DNA from 4 places in the Cronobacter muytjensii ATCC 51329 genome. Region 3 is predicted to be linked to each of the others. Evidence: predicted binding sites of a transcription regulator. Region 3 holds the regulator's gene; each other region holds the start of a gene.
What was found. Region 3 encodes Fur, which represses iron uptake genes when iron is present. Its sites were predicted from a motif close to ATAATAATGAGAACNACTATCAA; they were not measured.
Positions count from the first base shown of each region.

Region 1: the regulator Fur is predicted to act here: its motif matches at 2,043-2,065, upstream of sufA (Fe-S cluster assembly scaffold SufA).
Region 2: the regulator Fur is predicted to act here: its motif matches at 2,105-2,127, upstream of zupT (zinc transporter ZupT).
Region 4: the regulator Fur is predicted to act here: its motif matches at 2,635-2,657, upstream of fepD (Fe(3+)-siderophore ABC transporter permease).

Region 1 is NZ_CP012268.1:2,140,146-2,145,180, forward strand. It holds gene sufC (Fe-S cluster assembly ATPase SufC) at 1-109, opposite strand, end outside; gene sufB (Fe-S cluster assembly protein SufB) at 130-1,620, opposite strand; gene sufA (Fe-S cluster assembly scaffold SufA) at 1,623-2,000, opposite strand; gene menI (1,4-dihydroxy-2-naphthoyl-CoA hydrolase) at 2,366-2,776, opposite strand; gene ydiJ (D-2-hydroxyglutarate dehydrogenase YdiJ) at 2,773-5,035, opposite strand, start outside.
Region 2 is NZ_CP012268.1:398,864-403,898, reverse strand. It holds gene AFK63_RS01995 (glutathionylspermidine synthase family protein) at 1-1,128, shown strand, start outside; gene ygiD (4,5-DOPA-extradiol-dioxygenase) at 1,156-1,944, opposite strand; gene zupT (zinc transporter ZupT) at 2,140-2,922, shown strand; gene ribB (3,4-dihydroxy-2-butanone-4-phosphate synthase) at 2,990-3,643, opposite strand; FMN riboswitch at 3,751-3,934, opposite strand; gene ubiK (ubiquinone biosynthesis accessory factor UbiK) at 4,058-4,423, shown strand; gene hldE (bifunctional D-glycero-beta-D-manno-heptose-7-phosphate kinase/D-glycero-beta-D-manno-heptose 1-phosphate adenylyltransferase HldE) at 4,477-5,035, opposite strand, start outside.
Region 3 is NZ_CP012268.1:2,735,638-2,740,672, forward strand. It holds gene ybfF (esterase) at 182-949, shown strand; gene ybfE (LexA regulated protein) at 1,077-1,358, shown strand; gene fldA (flavodoxin FldA) at 1,520-2,050, shown strand; gene fur (ferric iron uptake transcriptional regulator) at 2,340-2,792, shown strand; gene AFK63_RS12675 (helix-turn-helix domain-containing protein) at 3,116-3,727, shown strand; gene AFK63_RS12680 (beta-N-acetylhexosaminidase) at 3,786-5,035, opposite strand, start outside.
Region 4 is NZ_CP012268.1:838,506-843,540, reverse strand. It holds gene entC (isochorismate synthase EntC) at 1-154, opposite strand, end outside; gene fepB (Fe2+-enterobactin ABC transporter substrate-binding protein) at 360-1,301, shown strand; gene entS (enterobactin transporter EntS) at 1,328-2,572, opposite strand; gene fepD (Fe(3+)-siderophore ABC transporter permease) at 2,680-3,687, shown strand; gene fepG (iron-enterobactin ABC transporter permease) at 3,684-4,676, shown strand; gene fepC (iron-enterobactin ABC transporter ATP-binding protein) at 4,673-5,035, shown strand, end outside.

The sequences.
Region 1 (5,035 bases), 600 kb from region 3:
CGTTCGGCCCCATAATGGCGTGCACTTCCCCTGGTTTTACTTCAAGGTTTAAACCGCGCAGGATAGCCTTCTCTTCCACGCTGACCTGTAAATCTTTAATGCTTAACATGTCTTATCCTTTTTCTCGCCTTAGCCGACGCTGTGCTCAAGGCTAATGGCTAATAATTTTTGCGCTTCGACCGCGAATTCCAGCGGCAGCTCTGAGAAGACATCCTTACAGAAGCCGTTAACAATCATAGAGATAGCGTCTTCTTCGCTGATCCCGCGCTGTAAGCAGTAGAACAGTTGATCTTCACCGATGCGCGAGGTCGTCGCCTCATGTTCAAGCTGGGCGCTGTTGTTGCGGCACTCGACATACGGGAATGTATGCGCGCCGCAGTCCGGGCCTATCAGCATTGAGTCGCACTGCGTAAAGTTACGGGCGTTAGTGGCGGTCGGCATGATTTTCACAAGCCCGCGATAGCTGTTCTGGCTCTGACCGGCCGAAATGCCCTTCGAGATAATCGTCGATTTCGTGTTTTTGCCGATGTGGATCATCTTGGTGCCGGTATCGGCCTGCTGATGGCCGCTGGTCAGCGCCACCGAGTAGAACTCGCCGATGGAGTTGTCGCCGCGCAGGATGACGCTCGGGTATTTCCAGGTGATCGCCGAGCCGGTTTCCGACTGAGTCCAGGACATCTTGCTGTTTTCGCCTTCGCACAGCGCGCGCTTGGTAACGAAGTTGAGAATGCCGCCGGTGTTGTTGTCGCCAGGGAACCAGTTCTGCACCGTGGAGTATTTCACTTCGGCATCTTTATGGATGATGACTTCCACCACCGCCGCGTGCAGCTGGTAGCTGTCGCGCACCGGCGCCGAGCAGCCTTCGATATAGCTTACGTAGCTGCCTTCATCCGCCACCAGGATGGTGCGCTCGAACTGGCCGGTTTTTTCCGCGTTGATGCGGAAATAGGTGGAAAGCTCCATCGGGCAGCGCACACCCTTCGGCACATAGATAAAGGTGCCGTCGGAGGCGACCGCAGCATTCAGCGCGGCGAAGAAGTTATCGTTCGAGGGCACGACGGTGCCGATGTATTTCTTCACCAGCTCCGGATGATCGTGGATAGCCTCGCCGAAGGAACAGAAGATAATCCCCTGCTCCGCCAGTTTGTCGCGGTAAGTTGTGGCAACGGAAACGGAGTCAAAAATTGCGTCCACCGCCACTTCACGGCCTTCGCGTACCGGTACGCCGAGCTGGTTAAACGCCTCTTCCACTTCCTGTGTCAGGTAGCTATTGCTGTTGCCGCCCGGCTGCTGAACGGCGCCCGGCTGGGACGCGCAGGCATCGTCGCAATGACCGCAGGACGGCGCGGAATAATAGCTGTAATCCTGATAATTGAGCTTGTCGTAATGCGCATGCAGCCAGTGGGGCTCTTCCATCTCAAGCCAGGCGCGGTAGGCGTTCAGGCGAAACTCAAGCATCCACTCAGGCTCGTTGCGTTTAGCGGAAATGGCGCGCACTACCTCTTCGTTGATGCCGTGCGCCAGTTCATCGGTCTGAAGCCGGGTAAAAAAGCCCTCTTTATAGTTCAGGGGGCCGCTCCAGGTGTTGACATCGTCAGTTGCTTCACTGTTACGGGACATAATTACTCCGCCTGGACCCCAAAACTTTCACCGCAGCCGCACGCGTGCTGCGCTTTAGGGTTATTGAATTTAAAAATCTGGTTTAAGCCTTCGCGCACGTAATCCACTTCGGTGCCGTCGATAAACGGCATCGCCTGAAGCGGAACGTACAGGCGCGCGCCTTCCGCCTCAAAAACAAGATCGTCGTCTTTAGGATCGCTGACCGTGTCCAGCACATAGCCAAACCCGGCGCAGCCGCTCTGTTTCACGCTAAGACGCACCCCCAGCAGACCCGGTTTCTGCGCCATTAAGTCGCGAATATGTTTCGCCGCGTCTGGCGTCATCGTCAGGCCCTGCCAGCTGAACTCTGCGGGGTTGAACGTACCTGCTTGTGATTCCATAGGTCTGCCTCCTGGAGTGATTGCCTGTCAGGCGATAACGCTATGTTAGTGATAATAATTATCACTTCAACCTCTGCGGATCAGGGGTATTCCCGTTAAAGGCACTTTTTGAACACTTTTATTAAGCATAGACCCTCCCTGAGAGCCTGCAGCAGGCAAAAATGACGCCTGAAAAATGTTTTTTATCAATGTCTTATTAAACGAAACGCAGAAATTAACACGTGACGATAGCGCCGCAACAAAAGATGTATCGTTTATACCTATTTATATAATAGCGCCCCTGTGGAGAGGCGGTTTGCGTAAAGGGCGGTTATGGCTGGTAATAAGGAGAAAGAAAACCCGGCGAGCGCCGGGTCAGGAGATCATTACACCACTGCCGTGGTGAGCCGTGATGAACAGCAGAGCCGGTTCTGCTCGTCAAAGATTTCTATCTGCCACACCTGATGACGACGCCCGACATGCACCGCGCGGCAGACGCCGCGCACGCGGCCGCTACGCACGCTGCGAAGATGATTAGCGTTGACCTCAAGCCCGACAACGTTTTGCTCGCCCTCGCAGCAGAGGTAGCCCGCTACCGAACCGAGCGTTTCCGCCAGCACCACTGACGCACCGCCGTGCAGCAGGCCGAATGGCTGGTGGGTACGGCTGTCCACCGGCATGGTGGCTTCAAGCTCCGCGTCATCAAGCCGGGTGAAGCGGATATCCAGCAGCCCGACCATGTTATTGGCGCCCATGGCGTTCAGCGCCTCAAGCGTGGCGGTGCGCCGCCAGATCATACAATCATCCCCAGCAGCGCCTGGAGCGGGTGGCGCACGCCGCTGCCCTCGATACGTTTTACCTGGCTGCGGCACGAATAGCCGGTCGCAAGGCAGCGGGCGCGCGGCAGCCGCTGCATCGCCTGATGCCAGGAGAGCTCATAGATGCCGAGCGAATTCTTATGGTTGTTCACCTCATGCCCGTAAGTGCCCGCCATCCCGCAGCAGCCGACATTCACGCCTTCAAGTTTCGCACCGAACTTCGCGAAAATCGCCGCCCACTGTCCGGCAGTGGCTGGCAACGCGGTCACTTCGGTGCAGTGGCCGAAGAGATACCACGGCTCGCCAGCAACCGGCGCAGCCGGACGCGCCGCCAGCGCCGTGGTGAGCCACTCATGCACCAGCTGCACGTGAAAATCGCCGCGCTCCGCGCCAAGCGTCTGCTTATATTCATCGCGATAACAGAGCACCAGCGCCGGGTCGACGCCCACCAGCGGCATTCCAAGCGCCGCCACGCGGTTTAAGAAATCGGCCGTTTTACGCGCGGTTTTCGCGAAGCGCTGGAGAAAACCTTTGATGTGCTGCGCTTTACCGTTAGGTGAAAACGGCAGCACGACCGGCTGGAAGCCGAGCTTTTCGCACAATCGAACAAAATCAGCCACCACCTGCGCGTCGTAATAGCTGGTGAACGGATCCTGCACCACCAGCACCGTGCGGGCTTTGTCCGCCTCCGGCAGCCGCTCCAGCTCTTCAAGCGTCATCCCGGCGCTGCGATGCCCCACCAGCTGCTGCTGGAGCGTTGGCGTCGAGAGCAACGGCAAATCGACCATGCCGATATGGCGCTCGGAAAGCGTGCGCACCCACGGCTGGCTCATGAAGAAGTTAAACGTTTTCGGCGCGCGGGCCATCAGCGGCGCGTAGCTCTCGACGGTCGCTATCAGATGATCGCGCATCGGACGCAGATAACGCGTGTGGTAGAGCTGCAAAAAGCGCGAGCGGAATTCCGGCACGTCGATTTTGATCGGGCACTGGGTGGAGCAGGCTTTACAGGCGAGGCAGCCGCTCATCGCCTCTTTGACCTCGTGCGAAAAATCGTACTCGCCCCGCCCCGCGTGCCAGCTGTTGCGGGTGCGCTCAATCAGTGAGCGCAGGCTCGCGCGCTTTTGCGGCAGCGCTTTCTCAAGCTGTAGCGGGTCGAGGCCGCGATCCGAGAGCAGCCGCAGCCATTCGCGCACAAGCGTAGCGCGCCCTTTCGGCGAATGAATACGGTTACTGGTGATTTTCATCGACGGACACATCGGGCTTTTCACGTCGAAGTTAAAGCACAGGCCGTTGCCGTTGCACTCCATCGCGCCGCGCCAGGAAGTGCGTACCGCAAGCGGGATCTGCCGGTCGAACGTGCCGCGCTTCACCGCGTCCACTTTCATCATCGGCGCGTCCAGGCCATACGGCGCGCAGATTTTACCGGGGTTCAGCCGGTTATCCGGATCGAATGCCGCCTTGATGCGCCGCAGCTCGTCATACAACGTGTCGCCAAAAAACGCCGGGCTGTATTCGGCGCGAAAACCTTTGCCGTGTTCGCCCCACAGTAGCCCACCATAGCGGGCAGTGAGCGCGACGACGTCATCGGAGATGCGCTTCATGAGCATCTCCTGCTGCGGATCGCACATATCCAGCGCCGGGCGTACGTGCAGCACGCCCGCGTCAACGTGGCCGAACATGCCATAGCTCAGGCCGTGGCTATCCAGCAGCGCGCGGAACTCGGCGATGTAATCAGCCAGATGCTCCGGCGGCACGCAGGTATCCTCGGCAAAAGGAATCGGCTTGGCGAGCCCTTTTGCATTGCCCAGCAGACCGACCGCCTTTTTACGCATGGCGTAAATGCGCTCGACGCCCGCGAGTTCCTGGCAAACCTGCCAGCCGATAATGCCGCTCTGCCCGCCGGCCATCTGTTCATCCAGACGCGCGCAGAGTGCCGCAACGCGCCCGTCGATAAGCGCTTCGTCATCCCCGGCGAACTCGACGATGTTGAGCCCGAGCATCTCTTTATCCGGCACGTCGGTAATCAGCTCGCGCACCGAATGCCAGACGATATCTTCGCGCGCCAGGTTCAGCACGCGCGAATCGACGGTCTCGACAGAGAGCGCCTGCGCCTCGACCATAAACGGCGCGCTGCGCAGCGCCGAGTCAAACGAATCATATTTCACGTTCACCAGACGGCGCACTTTCGGCAGCGGCGTGATGTCGAGCCGCGCTTCGGTGATAAACGCCAGCGTGCCT
Region 2 (5,035 bases), 2.0 Mb from region 3:
TGGCGCGAAAAAGCCGCCGAGTACGGCTTTAATTTTCACACCATGTATGGCGAGCCCTACTGGTGTGAAGACGCCTTTTACCGCCTGACGCTCGCGCAGGTGGAAAAGCTGGAAGAAGTCACCGCCGAGCTGCACCAGATGTGTCTGCAGGTGGTGGAGAAAGTGGTCGCCAGCGATGCGCTGATGGCCAAATTCCGCATTCCGAAGCATACATGGGAGTTTGTTCGCCAGTCGTGGCGCAGCGGTCAGCCGTCACTCTATTCGCGTCTCGATCTCGCCTGGGACGGACGCGGCGAGCCGAAACTGCTCGAAAACAACGCCGACACGCCAACCTCGCTGTATGAAGCGGCATTCTTTCAGTGGATCTGGCTGGAAGATCAGTTGCGCGCCGGCAATCTCCCGCAGGGCAGCGATCAGTTCAACAGCCTGCAGGAAAAGATCATTGAGCGCTTCGCCGAACTCAAAGCGCAGTATGGCTTTAACCGCCTGCATCTCGCCTGCTGTCGCGATACCGTGGAAGATCGCGGCACGGTGCAATATCTGCAGGATTGCGCCAGCGAAGCCGGGATCGAGAACGATTTTCTGTTTATCGAAGATATCGGGCTTGGCGAAAAGGGCCAGTTTACCGATCTGCAGGATCAGGTGATCAGCAATCTGTTTAAGCTCTATCCGTGGGAATACATGCTGCGCGAGACGTTTTCCACCAAGCTGGAAGACGCGGGCGTGCGCTGGCTGGAGCCCGCCTGGAAGAGCATTATCTCTAACAAAGCGCTACTGCCGATGCTCTGGGAGCTCTACCCGAATCACCCTAACCTGCTGCCGGCGTACTTTAGCGAAGACAATCCACCGCCGATGGAAAAATATGTGGTGAAACCCTTTTTCTCCCGCGAAGGCGCGAACGTTTCCATCATTGAAAACGGCCAGACCGTCGCGCAGGTGGACGGCCCTTACGGCGAGGAAGGCACCATCGTCCAGCAGTTCCACCCGTTGCCGAAATTCGGCGACAGCTATACGCTGATTGGCAGCTGGCTTATCAACGACCAGCCTGCCGGGATCGGCATTCGCGAAGACAAGGCACTGATAACTCAGGATCTGTCGCGCTTTTATCCGCATCTGTTTGTGGAATAACACCGATGGCGCGCTTGCGCGCCATGCTTACCCCACCTGCACCGACAGCATACTTAACGACGCCATTTCCAGGCCATCGACCGGTATCGTTACCGGCTCGTCGCCGTTCCATGCGCCGAGCGCGTACAGCAGCGGCAGGAAATGCTCCGGCGTGGGGTTTGCCAGGCTACCGCCGGGGTGAGCCAGATAGTTGACCAGCGGGTGTGCAGCATCATCGCCGCGCCACATCAGGTTATCTTTTACAAAGTTATTGAAAGATTCTGCCCACGGATACGGCTCGCCTTCGCCATGCCAGCGGGCAGTACGCAGGTTATGCACCACGTTGCCGCTCGCCACCAGCATGACGCCTTCATCGCGCAGCGACGCCAGACGACGCCCCATCTGGTAGTGCCAGAGCGGCGGTTTAGTGCTATCTATACTCAGTTGCACCAGTGGAATATCGGCCTGCGGATACATTTTTATCAGGACGCCCCAGGCGCCGTGGTCAAAACCCCAGGCTTCACTATCGAGCGTGACCGGCAGCGGCGCCAGAAGATCAACCACGCGCTGCGCCAGCGCCGGTGAGCCGGGCGCAGGATAGCGGGTATCATAGAGCGCCTGCGGGAAGCCGCCAAAATCGTGGATAGTTTGCGGCTTTTCCATCGCGGTGACGCCGGTGCCGCGCGTAAACCAGTGGGCCGAGACCATGACAATGGCGTTCGGGCGCGGCAGCGTTTCGCCAAGCGCGCGCCAGGCGCGGGTATAACGGTTATCTTCCAGCACGTTCATCGGGCTGCCGTGGCCCAGAAAAAGTGCAGGCATACGAGGGAGATGCATCATTATTTTTACCCTGAATCGGTATCATCAATGCCATTACCTTACGCCGATTGCCTGCTTAAAGAACGGAGATAAGGGTGATGAAGATCATCAGAAAAATTGAATGTAAGTGTTCTGTAAAAGCCACGGACGGGCCTCGACTTTTCCGTTCCGCTCGTTAACATTAATGATAATCATTATCAAAAGGAGTGTTCGATGTCTGTGCCTCTGATCCTGACCCTGCTGGCGGGCGGCGCCACGTTTATCGGTGCGGTACTGGGCGTGCTGGGGCAGAAGCCCTCTAATCGCCTGCTGGCCTTTTCGCTGGGGTTTGCCGCGGGCATTATGCTGTTGATTTCCCTGATGGAAATGCTGCCTGCCGCGCTTAATGAAGAAGGTATGTCGCCGGTGCTTGGCTACGGCATGTTTATTGTCGGCCTGCTGGGGTATTTTGCGCTTGATCGTCTGTTGCCGCATGCGCATCCACAGGATCTCGTCGATCCACGTGCCGCGCATCGCCACTCGCCGCGCAGCCTGCGACGCACCGCGCTGCTGCTGACGCTCGGCATCAGCCTGCATAACTTTCCGGAAGGCGTCGCGACGTACGTGACCGCCAGCAATAATCTGGAGCTGGGGTTCGGTATCGCGCTGGCGGTAGCGCTGCACAATATTCCTGAAGGGCTGGCGGTGGCGGGCCCGGTCTACGCTGCCACGGGATCGCGCCGTAAAGCGGTTATCTGGGCTGGCGTCTCCGGGATGGCGGAGATCCTTGGCGGCGTTCTGGCCTGGCTTATTCTGGGTACGATGGTCTCGCCGGTAGTGATGGCGGCAATTATGGCGGCGGTCGCCGGGATCATGGTGGCGTTGTCGGTAGATGAGCTGATGCCGCTCGCCAAAGAGATCGATCCGCATAACAACCCGAGCTACGGCGTGCTGTGCGGCATGTCTGTGATGGGGTTCAGCCTGACGCTGCTGCAAACCAGCGGGCTGAGCGGCTAATAAAAAAGCCCGGTCAAACCGGGCTTTGCAGATATGGATTCAGGCCCGGCGCTCGCCGGGCTTTTTGTCAGCTCGCTTTGCGCTCCTGCGCCTGGCGATAGCTCACTAAATCTTCGATAGTCACTACCGGCATATTGTGTTCGCGGGCAAACGCGATGCACTCCGGCGCGCGCGCCATCGTGCCGTCGTCATTGGTCAGCTCGCACAGAACGCCTGCCGGTTTGAAACCCGCCAGCGCGACTAAATCGATGGTCGCTTCGGTGTGGCCGCCGCGGGTCAGCACGCCGCCCGGCTGCGCGCGCAGCGGAAAGACGTGGCCCGGACGATGCAGATCGGACGGCTTCGCGTCGTCGGCAATCGCCGCGCGAATAGTCGTAATGCGATCGGCTGCGGAAACGCCGGTGGTCACACCGTGCGCCGCTTCGATGGTGACAGTAAAGCCGGTGCCGAACGCGCTGGTGTTGTTTTCCACCATCATCGGCAGGTCGAGCTGTTTACGGCGTTCTTCGGTCAGGCACAGGCAGACGATACCGCTGCCGTGACGGATGGTCAGCGCCATCTGCTCAACGGTCATGGTTTCGGCGGCGAAAATCATGTCCCCTTCGTTTTCGCGGTTCTCGTCATCAAGCACCATCACCCCGCGCCCTTCGCGCAGTGCGGCGATCGCGTTTTCCACGCGTTCAAAAGCGGTGCCAAAAGCAGAAAGAAGCGTCTGATTCATGGTAAAGAAACCTCATTAATTATATGGATTACCAGAATCAGGGCGGTCTTAGGAGTGCCGGCAAGCGGCAAGCAAAATAACGTGAGTGGGCGTAAGCCCAGGCAGATCGTTACTCTCTCCCATCCGGACTTTAACCGTCGGCCCCGGAATTACACCGGATCTGCTGACCTTCAGAGAAACTCTGAAGCGCTCGCGGGCTTTCAGTTTACCTTTCGCCTCTCGCTTTCGCGCAAAAGCATGTAAGCCTGATTTACCGCCGGTGGGGAATTTCGCCCCGCCCTGAGAATAAGCGAGATAACTATAACGCCATTGATAATCGTCGGCAATGCATGAGATTCAAACATTTCCGGTTTATACCCTTCCGATCAGCGATTACAATTACTCTTCAGACCATACCAGATCAGGGAAACCGCTATGATTGACCCGAAGAAAATTGAACAGATCGCCCGTCAGGTCCATGAATCGATGCCAAAAGGGATCCGTGAGATCGGGGAAGATGTTGAGAAGAAAATCCGCCAAGTATTGCAGGCCCAGCTGTCTCGCCTGGATCTGGTGAGCCGCGAGGAATTTGACGTACAGACGCAGGTTATGCTGCGCACGCGTGAAAAACTCACGGCGCTGGAGCAACGTCTGGCTGCGCTGGAATCCCGCGGTACGGCGGCCTCCACTCAGGCAGAAAACCCTGCGGCGTCAACGGCAGGCAGCGCCAGCGCGCCGGTTACCGCCGTCACCCCGCCGCCCGCTATCCCGCCGGTCGATAGCCTCGACAAACAGGACTAACCGCGGTGACAACGCCCCCTGCCTGGCAAGGGGCGTTCGCCAGCCAAACCGCCTTAGCTGTTTTTCTGGATCTTTTTGATGATATTGGTGGTGGAACAGCCATCTTCGAAGTTCAGCACCATCACCTCACCGCCGTTGGCCCACACCTCTTTGCTGCCCGCAATATCTTCAGGCTTATAGTCGCCGCCTTTCACCAGCAGATCGGGCAGGATTTCGCTAATCAGGCGCTGCGGCGTGTCCTCTTCAAACGGCACCACCCAGTCTACCGCTTCCAGCGCGGCCAGCACCGTCATACGCTGCTCCTGCGGGTTCACCGGACGGGTATCGCCTTTCAGGCGCTTCGTTGAGGCGTCGCTGTTGACCGCCACAATCAGACGGTCGCCAAGCTTGCGGGCATTCGCCAGGTAGGACACATGACCCGCGTGCAGGATGTCGAACACGCCGTTGGTCATCACCACCTTTTCGCCGCGCTTGCGGGCCGCCAGCACAGCGTCTTTCAGCGCCGCTTCACTCATCACGCCAAAGCCGGTTTCTGAACGACCACGCACCGCGTTTTCCAGTTCTACCGGCGACACGGTCGAGGTGCCGAGCTTGCCAACCACCACGCCCGCC
Region 3 (5,035 bases):
TAATCCAGTGCGATTTCTTTTCTGAATACAAGTCATTGGGATTATAGAGTTAAAACCCAACAGCGGATAGCGTCAAACCAGGAAGGCCGCAAAAGTCGGAATTAACTGGAACCTTGCAGCCGGGCGGCAGAATGGTCAACATGATAACCTAACCTGTCAGTCGCCAAAAAAGAACTTTGCCATGAAATTAAATACCCGCACGCAATCTGCGCAACAACCGACTCAAAATACACCGATTGTGTTAATTCACGGGCTGTTTGGCAGCCTGGACAATCTCGGCGTGCTGGCCCGCGACCTGGTGCAGGATAACAATATTGTGCAGGTCGATTTGCGTAACCACGGGCTTTCTGAGCGTAGCGAGACGATGGATTACCCGGCGATGGCGCAGGACATTCTCGATACGCTGGATGCGCTGGGGCTGGAGAAAGTGATTCTTATCGGGCATTCGATGGGCGGCAAAGCGGCGATGGCGGTAACGGCGCTGGCGCCAGATCGCATTGAAAAGCTGGTGGCTATCGATATCGCGCCAGTGGATTATCAGGTCCGCCGCCACGACGACATTTTCGCGGCGGTCAACGCGGTGAGCGATGCGGGCGCGACAACACGCCAGCAGGCGGCGGATATCATGCGCCAGTATATCGCGGAAGAAGGCGTGATTCAGTTTCTGCTGAAGTCGTTTGTCGATGGCGTCTGGCGCTTCAATGTGCCGGTGCTGTGGAATCAATACGCCCATATTGTCGGCTGGGAACCCCTCCCCGCCTGGCGCGGCCCGGCGCTGTTTATCCGTGGCGGCGCGTCGCCTTATGTGGAAGAAGCGCACCGCGAAGCGCTGCTGGCGCAATTCCCGCAGGCCCGCGCGCACGTTATCGCGGGCGCGGGTCACTGGGTGCATGCCGAAAAGCCGCAGGCGGTGCTGCGCGCTATCCGGCGTTTTCTGGAAACTGATTAAAAACAGACCGACCGGCGCCGTCGCGCGCCGGATGCGTTGGCGCGCTTCGCTGCCTGATGTATGATGGCGCGCTGAAATACCGCCGGGCCCGCCCCGGCAGCCTGTTTCCCCTGTCTATACTCATACCATGGCAAAAGAACAAACGGACCGCACAACGCTCGATCTTTTCGCGGATGAACGCCGTCCGGGCAGACCGAAAACCAATCCGCTGTCGCGCGACGAACAGCTGCGCATCAATAAGCGCAACCAGCTTAAGCGTGACAAAGTTCGCGGGCTTAAGCGCGTGGAATTGAAGCTGAACGCCGATGCGGTGGACGCGCTGAACCATCTGGCTCAGGCGCGTAATATCAGCCGCAGCGAGCTGATAGAAGCTATGCTCCTCGCTCAGCTGAAAGCCTTGCAGGAGTAAGGTCTGGTCTGAATTTTACCCAAAAGGACGGGGCAATGTAGCAGAGAGTGCACCCGGCGCCTGATACCGTTTCCGCACCTTCACCTGTTCTGCTATGATTGCCCTATCTGTGGGCGTTATGCCAGCACCATCACATTTAGATTCAAGAGGTTATTCTTCTTATGGCAATCGTAGGCATCTTTTTCGGCAGCGACACCGGCAATACCGAAAATATCGCGAAAATTATCCAGAAACAGCTCGGGAAAGACGTTGCTGAAGTGCATGACATTGCTAAAAGCAGCAAAGAGGATCTGGAAGCGTTCGATATTCTTCTGCTTGGCATCCCGACCTGGTACTACGGCGAAGCGCAGTGCGACTGGGACGACTTTTTCCCGACGCTGGAAGAAATTGACTTCAACGGTAAACTGGTCGCGCTGTTCGGCTGCGGCGACCAGGAAGATTACGCAGAATACTTCTGCGACGCGCTGGGCACCATTCGCGATATTATCGAGCCGCGCGGCGCGACCATTGTTGGCCACTGGCCGACGGCGGGTTATCACTTCGAAGCGTCCAAAGGTCTCGCAGACGACGATCACTTTGTCGGCCTCGCAATTGATGAAGATCGCCAGCCGGAGCTGACGGCGGAACGCGTTGAAAAATGGGTGAAACAGGTCTCCGAAGAGCTGCACCTGCAGGAAATCATCAACGCCTGATGATAAACGGCGCGGGCGACCGTCCGCGCCGGTTGATAGATAAAAGCAATGAAAATAATTGCTACAAATTTTTAACTTTCCCTCACTACGCTGTACAATGGCATCCTTAATTATCAGGCCTCCCCGTGCAAAACGCTGGCGGGTCCACGATTTTTAAGCTCTTTTTTGCCGGACGCTTGCGGTTTTCATTTAGGCATGTCAGTTCTATAATGAGACGCATTCATCTTCGGCGTATCCGATGTATCGCTCCCTTCTGGGGCGAGTCGTTAAGCAACAGGACAGATTCCGCATGACTGACAACAATACCGCATTAAAGAAGGCCGGCCTGAAAGTCACGCTTCCTCGATTAAAAATCCTCGAAGTGCTGCAGGAACCGGTCAATCATCATGTCAGTGCGGAAGACCTCTATAAGCGTCTGATTGACATGGGTGAAGAGATTGGCCTTGCCACGGTCTATCGTGTACTGAACCAGTTCGACGATGCCGGCATCGTCACCCGTCACAACTTCGAAGGCGGTAAATCCGTTTTCGAGCTGACGCAACAGCATCATCACGATCACCTGATCTGTCTCGATTGCGGCAAAGTGATCGAATTCAGCGATGACTCTATTGAAGCCCGTCAGCGTGAAATCGCGACACGTCACGGCATCCGCCTGACCAACCACAGCCTCTATCTGTATGGTCACTGTGCCGATGGCGACTGCCGCGAGAATGAACACGCGCACGAGGTCGGCGAGAAGTAACGCTTGCCATAACGCCTGATCCAAAGCCGACGTTTGTCGGCTTTTTTATTGTCTGAAAACCAGACGCTGAAAATACACATGTATCATTTTGGATTAATAACACAGAGATGTGTATTTTAATACAGCGCACAATGCTTAATTAAACCACATATATTTTATTAAATATAAATTCAGAAAAGATAAATATCTTTATCGGTCAAGCGGTTAGCCAACGAAAGATTGCCGTTGTTCATTCCCTCTTCTCTGCCCCTTATTGCAGCAATAAAAAAGCATCCATTAAGATACAGCAACGACATAAATTTATTTTAAACAAGGTAACCAATATGGTATTACCCTCTAAACCTCTTGCTGAGATTTACCGCATTGCCGATATTTTCAATAGCTACGGCAACTGGTCTCGTGCGGAAAAAAATACGCTTATCCCGTTGCGAGACGGGGAAATTTGCATCATTCGCGGCGGTCAGTTTTCTCTGATGCGCCAGAGTGACCGCCTGTTGCTGGAAAAATGCAGCGCCCCTTCGGTTCTGGGCCTGGCGCGGAATTTAGGTAAATCCCAATTCATAAAATTACAGGCTGATTCAGAATGTCATTATCAGTTAATTCCTTTTGATTATTTCATGCAGGAAATCGAAAAAAATCATTGCCAGTTACATCTTCTTATTTTGTCCTCATGGATAATTAATATGCTTTGCTATCGGGAAGAAATTATGCTGGGCAGAAACAGCTACAGTATGATTAAAGCCAATATCGATTGTCTGGCGTCGATGGATGAGTTTATGCGTAACCGGATTAACGTCGCCGATTATATTGTTAAAAAAACAAATCTTTCCCGCAGTATGGTAATGAAAACCTTGTCCCAGCTACGCAGCGCGAAACATATTGAAATCAGCAAAGGCAAACTGCTTGCCGTTCACCATCTGCCAGAGGCGCTGTAAGACACCGCTTTAACACACGTAAAAGCCAGCCCGGAGGCTGGCTTTTTTAAAAAGCGCGTTACGGCTGTACGCGCTCCGTCCGGCTGTGGCGTTTGCCATCCACGCTTACGCTGCGTACCTGCACCTCGCCCGTCACGCGCGGCGGTTGCGCGGCGTCATAAGGCTGCCAGCGCGCGCCGCCATCAGTGGAATACTCCATCGTCACGCCAGGCAGGCTGATGTTCATCTGCAATACCCCTGCTTTCACGCGTGCGCCCGGCACCGGCAGACGGAACTGCACGCCCGCTTTCTCAAGTTTCGGCAGTTCGCGACGGCCAAGCAGGTTCGCAAAACGCGTCCAGTCCCGTTGTAGCGCCTGCATATCGACCTGATGCGTTTCGCCGCCCTTATACTCGCGCCCCGCCTGATAATCCTGCTCCCATGCGGCACGGTGCCAGGCGCGCTCCGCTACGGCCAGCAGACGCGGATACATCATGTACTCCATCTGCTTATCGGTACGCACCACTTCGCTCCAGAGCTGTGCCGAGAGCCCATAAGCGCCAGGCCAGGGTTTATCGGATTTAGCGCTGAACGCGTTGCCGTCGCGATCGACCGACGTCTCGGCGTTTTGCGGCAGGTTATCCGGCGCGAAACTGAAAATTTTACGCTCGTCGCTAAAGCGCGTGCCCCAGTAGTAGCCGCTCTCCGCCGGATTCACTTCGTTCGGGAAATCGAGATAGACGTAATCAGGGTTAGAGACCACAACGCGAAAGCCTTTGTTGGCCCAGTCGTTGACGCTGTCAAAACCGCCCCAGTAGAGGGTGTCCCAGAAGTTGACGTTGACATGTGAGGTGGCAAAGGCGCTGGCGTCTTTCGCATCTTTAAGGCCATCCTGCCAGGCCTGCATGGTGTCAATGCCGTGCGCTTTCACCAGCTTGCTGACCTCAACGCCAAAGTAGCTGGAGAGATGCTCAACGTCCGCGACCACCCCGTCCTTAACCATTTTCTGACACACCGGCGAGCGCGCCCAGGGCTTATCCTGGCGGCTTTGATCGATAATGCCCTTCCCGGCTTCCGGTTTCGTTTTATCGGTATAACCGCTGCCAAGGTAAATATTTTTCGCCTCGTCGCCGCCAAAATGCCAGGTGGTGAGCGGCTGTCCGGCCTCCCGGTGCATCTGCTGAATTTCGCCGATCACTTTATCCACGAAACGGCGTGACGAATCGAGGCACGGATTGAGGTAGCCGGTACGGTTGTAATACTGCACGCCAGTGGTAACCGACGTATCCTGCGGGTCGAGCAGGCGGTACGCGTTCGCCTCGTTGGTTT
Region 4 (5,035 bases), 1.9 Mb from region 3:
CGCCGTGGCGCGCTTCGCCATCGGCTGCCGGCGTGTCCAGCCGCGCGAAACAGCCGCGGGTGGTAAAACTGTGATAAGGCGACATGAAGAAAAAGCTGTCAGATGAAAGGGATGCGGTTGCCTTGCGGCTCTCCTCGACCAGTGACGTGTCCATGCGCTCCTCCTGTACCAAAAAAGAGAACTGATAATTGTTATCATTTGTATTTGGTGGCGTAACCTAAGGCGAAATGGCGGGCATGTCAACCGCAGAGGCAAATTCACGGCGTCGTCACCGCTTGCATCCTGTCGGCAAATCGTGAAAATGAGAAGCATTATTAACTCTTCTGACAGGATACGTTGCCGTGACGTTCATTTCCGCCCTGCGCTCCACGCTCGCCGCCAGCCTGCTGGTTTTAGGAATTTCCTCAGTTTCACAGGCGGCAGACTGGCCGCGCCAGATAACCGACAGCCGCGGCGTGCAGACGCTCGAAAAAGCGCCGCAGCGCATCGTCTCCACCAGCGTCACCCTGACCGGCTCGCTGCTGGCGATTGACGCGCCGGTCGTGGCGAGTGGCGCCACCTCGCCGGGCAACCGCGTCGCTGACGATCAGGGTTTCCTGCGCCAGTGGGGCGAGGTGGCGAAAGCGCGTCACGTCGGGAGGCTGTACATCGGCGAGCCGAACGCCGAAGCCGTGGCCGCGCAGATGCCGGATCTCATTCTGGTCAGCGCCACCGGCGGCGATTCCGCGCTGGCGCTGTACGAGCAATTGTCCGCCATCGCGCCGACGCTGGTGATTAATTACGACGACAAAAGCTGGCAGCAACTCCTGACCCAGCTCGGTGAAATCACCGGTCACGAGAAACAGGCGGCCGCGCGCATCGCGCAGTTTGATAAGCAGCTCGCGCAGGCGAAAACGCACATGGCGCTGCCGCCGCAGCCGGTAAGCGCGCTGGTTTATAACCCGGCGGCGCACGGCGCGAATCTCTGGACCGCCGACTCCGCGCAGGGGAAACTGCTCGGCCAGCTCGGCTTTACGCTCGCGCCGCCGCCCGCCACGCATGGCCTGACCAGCATGGGCAAACGCCACGATATTATTCAGCTCGGCGGAGAAACGCTGGCCGGGGGGCTTAACGGCGAGACGCTGCTGCTGTTCGCTGGCGATGAAAAAGACGCCGCCGCGCTGATGCGCGATCCGCTGCTGGCCCACCTTCCTGCGGTGCAACATAAACGGGTATACGCGCTTGGCACCGAAACGTTCCGTCTCGATTATTACAGCGCCAGCCTGCTGCTCAAGAGGCTGGAAATTCTGTTTAAAGCGTAAAAAAGGGGCCGCCGGGCCCCTTTTTATTATGCCTGCGCCGGTTGCGGCGGCGTCTGGCGCAGACGTCGCAGCTCGCCGAAGAGCATCGTCAGGACGATAGCAATCACCGCGAGCCCCAGGCCCCCCGCGCTCGCGGCACTGACTGGCGAGAGCAGCGCGCCAACGCTGCCCAGCAGCGCCGCGCCGATGGCGTCGCCCGTGACGTTTTGCGCCGTCCACAGCCCGTTAATACGCCCGAGCATGTGATCCGGCGTCTGGGTCTGGATAAGCTGGTACTGGATCAGCGAGCTGATGCCGCTCAGGTAGCCGAACAGCGTCAGGCAGAAGAACGCCAGCGGCCACCAGGGCATCAGGCTGAACACGCCGACCGCCGCCAGCGCCAGCACCGAGGCGATAAGCATCGTGCGGCCGGGGTGCGGCGAATGCGCAAGCCCGCCGCTGGTAAGCGCGCCCAGCGCCGCGCCGAGCGGTACAGCAGCGTAAAGCACGCCGATTTCGCCGCTCGCCATCTGCCAGTGGTTCGCAAGCGCGGGATAAAGCACGCGCACCGCGCTCGCCATCGTCAACAGCGCGCCAGTAAGCGCGACGCCGCCGACAATCGGGCTTGCAATAAGAAAACGCAGGCCGTCCGCCAGCGCGCGCAACGGGTGCTGGCGCTGCATCTGCGGCGCGGGCAGCGCCGGGAGCGTAAGCAGCGGCAGCAGTGTAAGAAATGTGCCGAGCGCGGCCAGCGCATAGTTCCACGCCACCCCGCCCCAGGCGAGCAGCATCCCGCCGAGCAGCGGCGAAATCACCGACCCGAGCCGCACTGTGAGCATCGTGATGGCCCCCGCCTGCATCAGGTTTTCACGTCCGACGATGGCGGGCGTCGCCGCCAGCAACGCCGTCACGCCGATAGCCCCAAAAAAGCCGTCCCACACCCCGAGCAGATAGATGGCAGTGACCGAGGGCGCGGGCAGCATGGCGTTTACCCACAACCCGATAAACCCGACCCCGCAGGTGGAGCGCGCCAGCAGAATGAGTTTTTTACGCTCGTGGCGGTCGGCCAGCACGCCGCCGGTCATCAGTCCGATAAACATCGCCGCCCCCGTGAGCGTCACTGCGAGACCAACCTGAAACGTCGAGCCGGTGAGCGTCTGGATCTGTACCGGTACCGCCACGCCGAGCAGGCCGAGACCGAGAATGGAGATAAAACGCGCCAGAAAAACGGCGCGATAAGCAGGATGCGTTTTCAATAACGAGAGATTAAGCAGCAGCGAATGTCGGTTCATTACAGGGCCTTAACGCGAATTTTCCTTACCGGATAACGGGGCGCTCATGCTAACATAGCCAGATAAGAGTGATAATAACTATCATTATCGGTTTCAGGATGTGCGTTATGTCGGCCTCGCGCTTTTCCACCAGGATAGCTGTCCTGTTGTGTCTCTTTTTGCTGCTGCTGATGATGGTCGCCCTCAGTCTTCTGGCGGGCGCCAAATCCCTGCCCTTCTCTCTCGTGATGAACGCGCTCACCGGCCCCTGCCGCGACGCGGACTGCACCATCGTGCTTGACGCGCGTCTGCCGCGCACCCTCGCGGGCCTGGTCGCCGGGCTGTCGCTCGGGCTCGCTGGCGCGCTGATGCAAACCCTGACCCGCAATCCGCTGGCTGACCCCGGCCTGCTCGGCGTGAATTCCGGCGCCAGTTTCGCCATTGTTCTCGGCGCGGCGTTGTGGGGGGTGAGCGATCCGCTGGAGATCCTGATGCTGGCGCTGTGCGGCGCGCTGCTGGCGACGCTGGTGGTGGCCTTTACCGGCAGCGCAGGCGGCGGCCAGCTAAGCCCGGTACGCCTGACGCTTGCGGGCGTGGCGCTGGCGGCGGTGCTGGAAGGGCTGTCAAACGGCATTGCGCTGTTAAACCCGGTCGTTTATGACCAGCTACGCTTCTGGCAGGCGGGCTCGCTCGATATCCGTACGCTGGTCACCCTGAAGGCCATCGCACCGGTTGTTGTGCTGGGGGCGATTATCGCGCTGCTGCTAAGCCGCGGCCTCAACAGCCTGAGCATGGGCAGCGACACCGCCACGGCGCTCGGCAGCCGGGTGGCGCGCACGCAGGTACTCGGGCTTATCGCCATTACGCTGCTGTGCGCCAGCGCCACCGCCGTGGTCGGCCCCATCGCCTTTATCGGTCTGATGATGCCGCATCTGGCGCGCTGGCTGGTGGGCGCGGATCACCGCTGGTCGCTGCCGGTGACGCTGCTCGCCACCCCCTCGCTACTGCTGCTGGCGGATATTATTGGCCGCCTGATTGTGCCGGGCGAACTGCGGGTGTCGGTGATGAGCGCGTTTATCGGCGCGCCGGCGCTGATTTATCTGGTGCGCCAGCGGCGCGGCGGAGTGTCGCTATGAGACCCGTTTCGCCCCGCTTATGGCTGTGTTGTCTGCTCGCGCTGAGCCTGTGCGCCGGGCTTGGCGTCTGGGCGCTGACGCAGGGCGCGGTGACGCTTACCGCTTCGCAGGTCGTCGGGGCGCTGACCGGCCATGCGCCGCGCAACGTCTCGCTTATTGTGACCGAATGGCGCCTGCCGCGCGTGACAATGGCGCTGCTGCTGGGCGCGGCGCTCGGCGTGAGCGGCGCGATTTTTCAGTCGCTGATGCGCAACCCCTTAGGCAGCCCCGACGTGATGGGCTTCAATACCGGCGCCTGGAGCGGCGTGCTGGTGGCGATGGTGCTGGCGGGCCAGCATCAGACGGCCATCGCGTTTTCCGCCGTCGCGGGCGGCATGGCAACCGCGTTTATCGTCTGGCTGCTCGCCTGGCGTAACGGCATTGATACCTTCCGCCTGATTATTATCGGCATCGGCGTGCGCGCGATGCTGGTGGCGTTTAATACCTGGCTTTTGTTGCAGGCGTCGCTTGAGACGGCGCTCTCGGCGGGCCTGTGGAACGCCGGTTCTCTGAATGGCATCACCTGGGGAAAAACCGTCCCCGCCGCCCCGCTGCTGCTGCTCACGCTGTTCGCGAGCGCGCTGCTGGTGCGCCGGATGCGGCTTTTAGAGATGGGTGATGACAGCGCCTGCGCGCTCGGGGTGTCGGTGGAGCGCTCGCGCCTGCTGCTGATGCTGACCGGCGTGATACTGACGGCAGGCGCGACGGCGATGGCCGGGCCGATCTCATTTATCGCGCTGGTGGCGCCGCATATCGCCCGCCGCGTCAGCGGCACCGCGCGTTTCGGACTCACCCAGGCGGCGCTGTGCGGCGCGCTGCTGCTGCTGGGCGCCGATCTCTGCGCGCAGTATCTGTTTAAACCGTACCAGTTGCCGGTGGGAACCGTCACCGTCTGTCTGGGCGGGATTTACCTCATCGCCTTGTTGATACAGGAGTCACGCAAGAGATGACCACGACGTCGCGCTTAACCGGTGAAGCGCTCACCCTCGGATATGGCGATTTCCGCGTGGCGGAAGGGCTGAACGTGGCCATTCCCGACGGAAAATTCACCGCGATTATTGGCCCGAACGGCTGCGGCAAATCAACGCTGCTGCGTACGCTGAGCCGTCTGATGAAGCCTGTCGCCGGGCAGGTGCGCCTTGACGGCGACGCTATCCAGCGTTTCGCCACCAAAGAGGTGGCAAGACGTATCGGCCTGCTGTCGCAGAACGCCAGCGCGCCGGGGGATATCACCGTTCAGGAGCTGGTGGCGCGCGGTCGCTATCCGCATCAGCCGCTGTTTACCCGCTGGCGCGAAGAGGACGAGCGC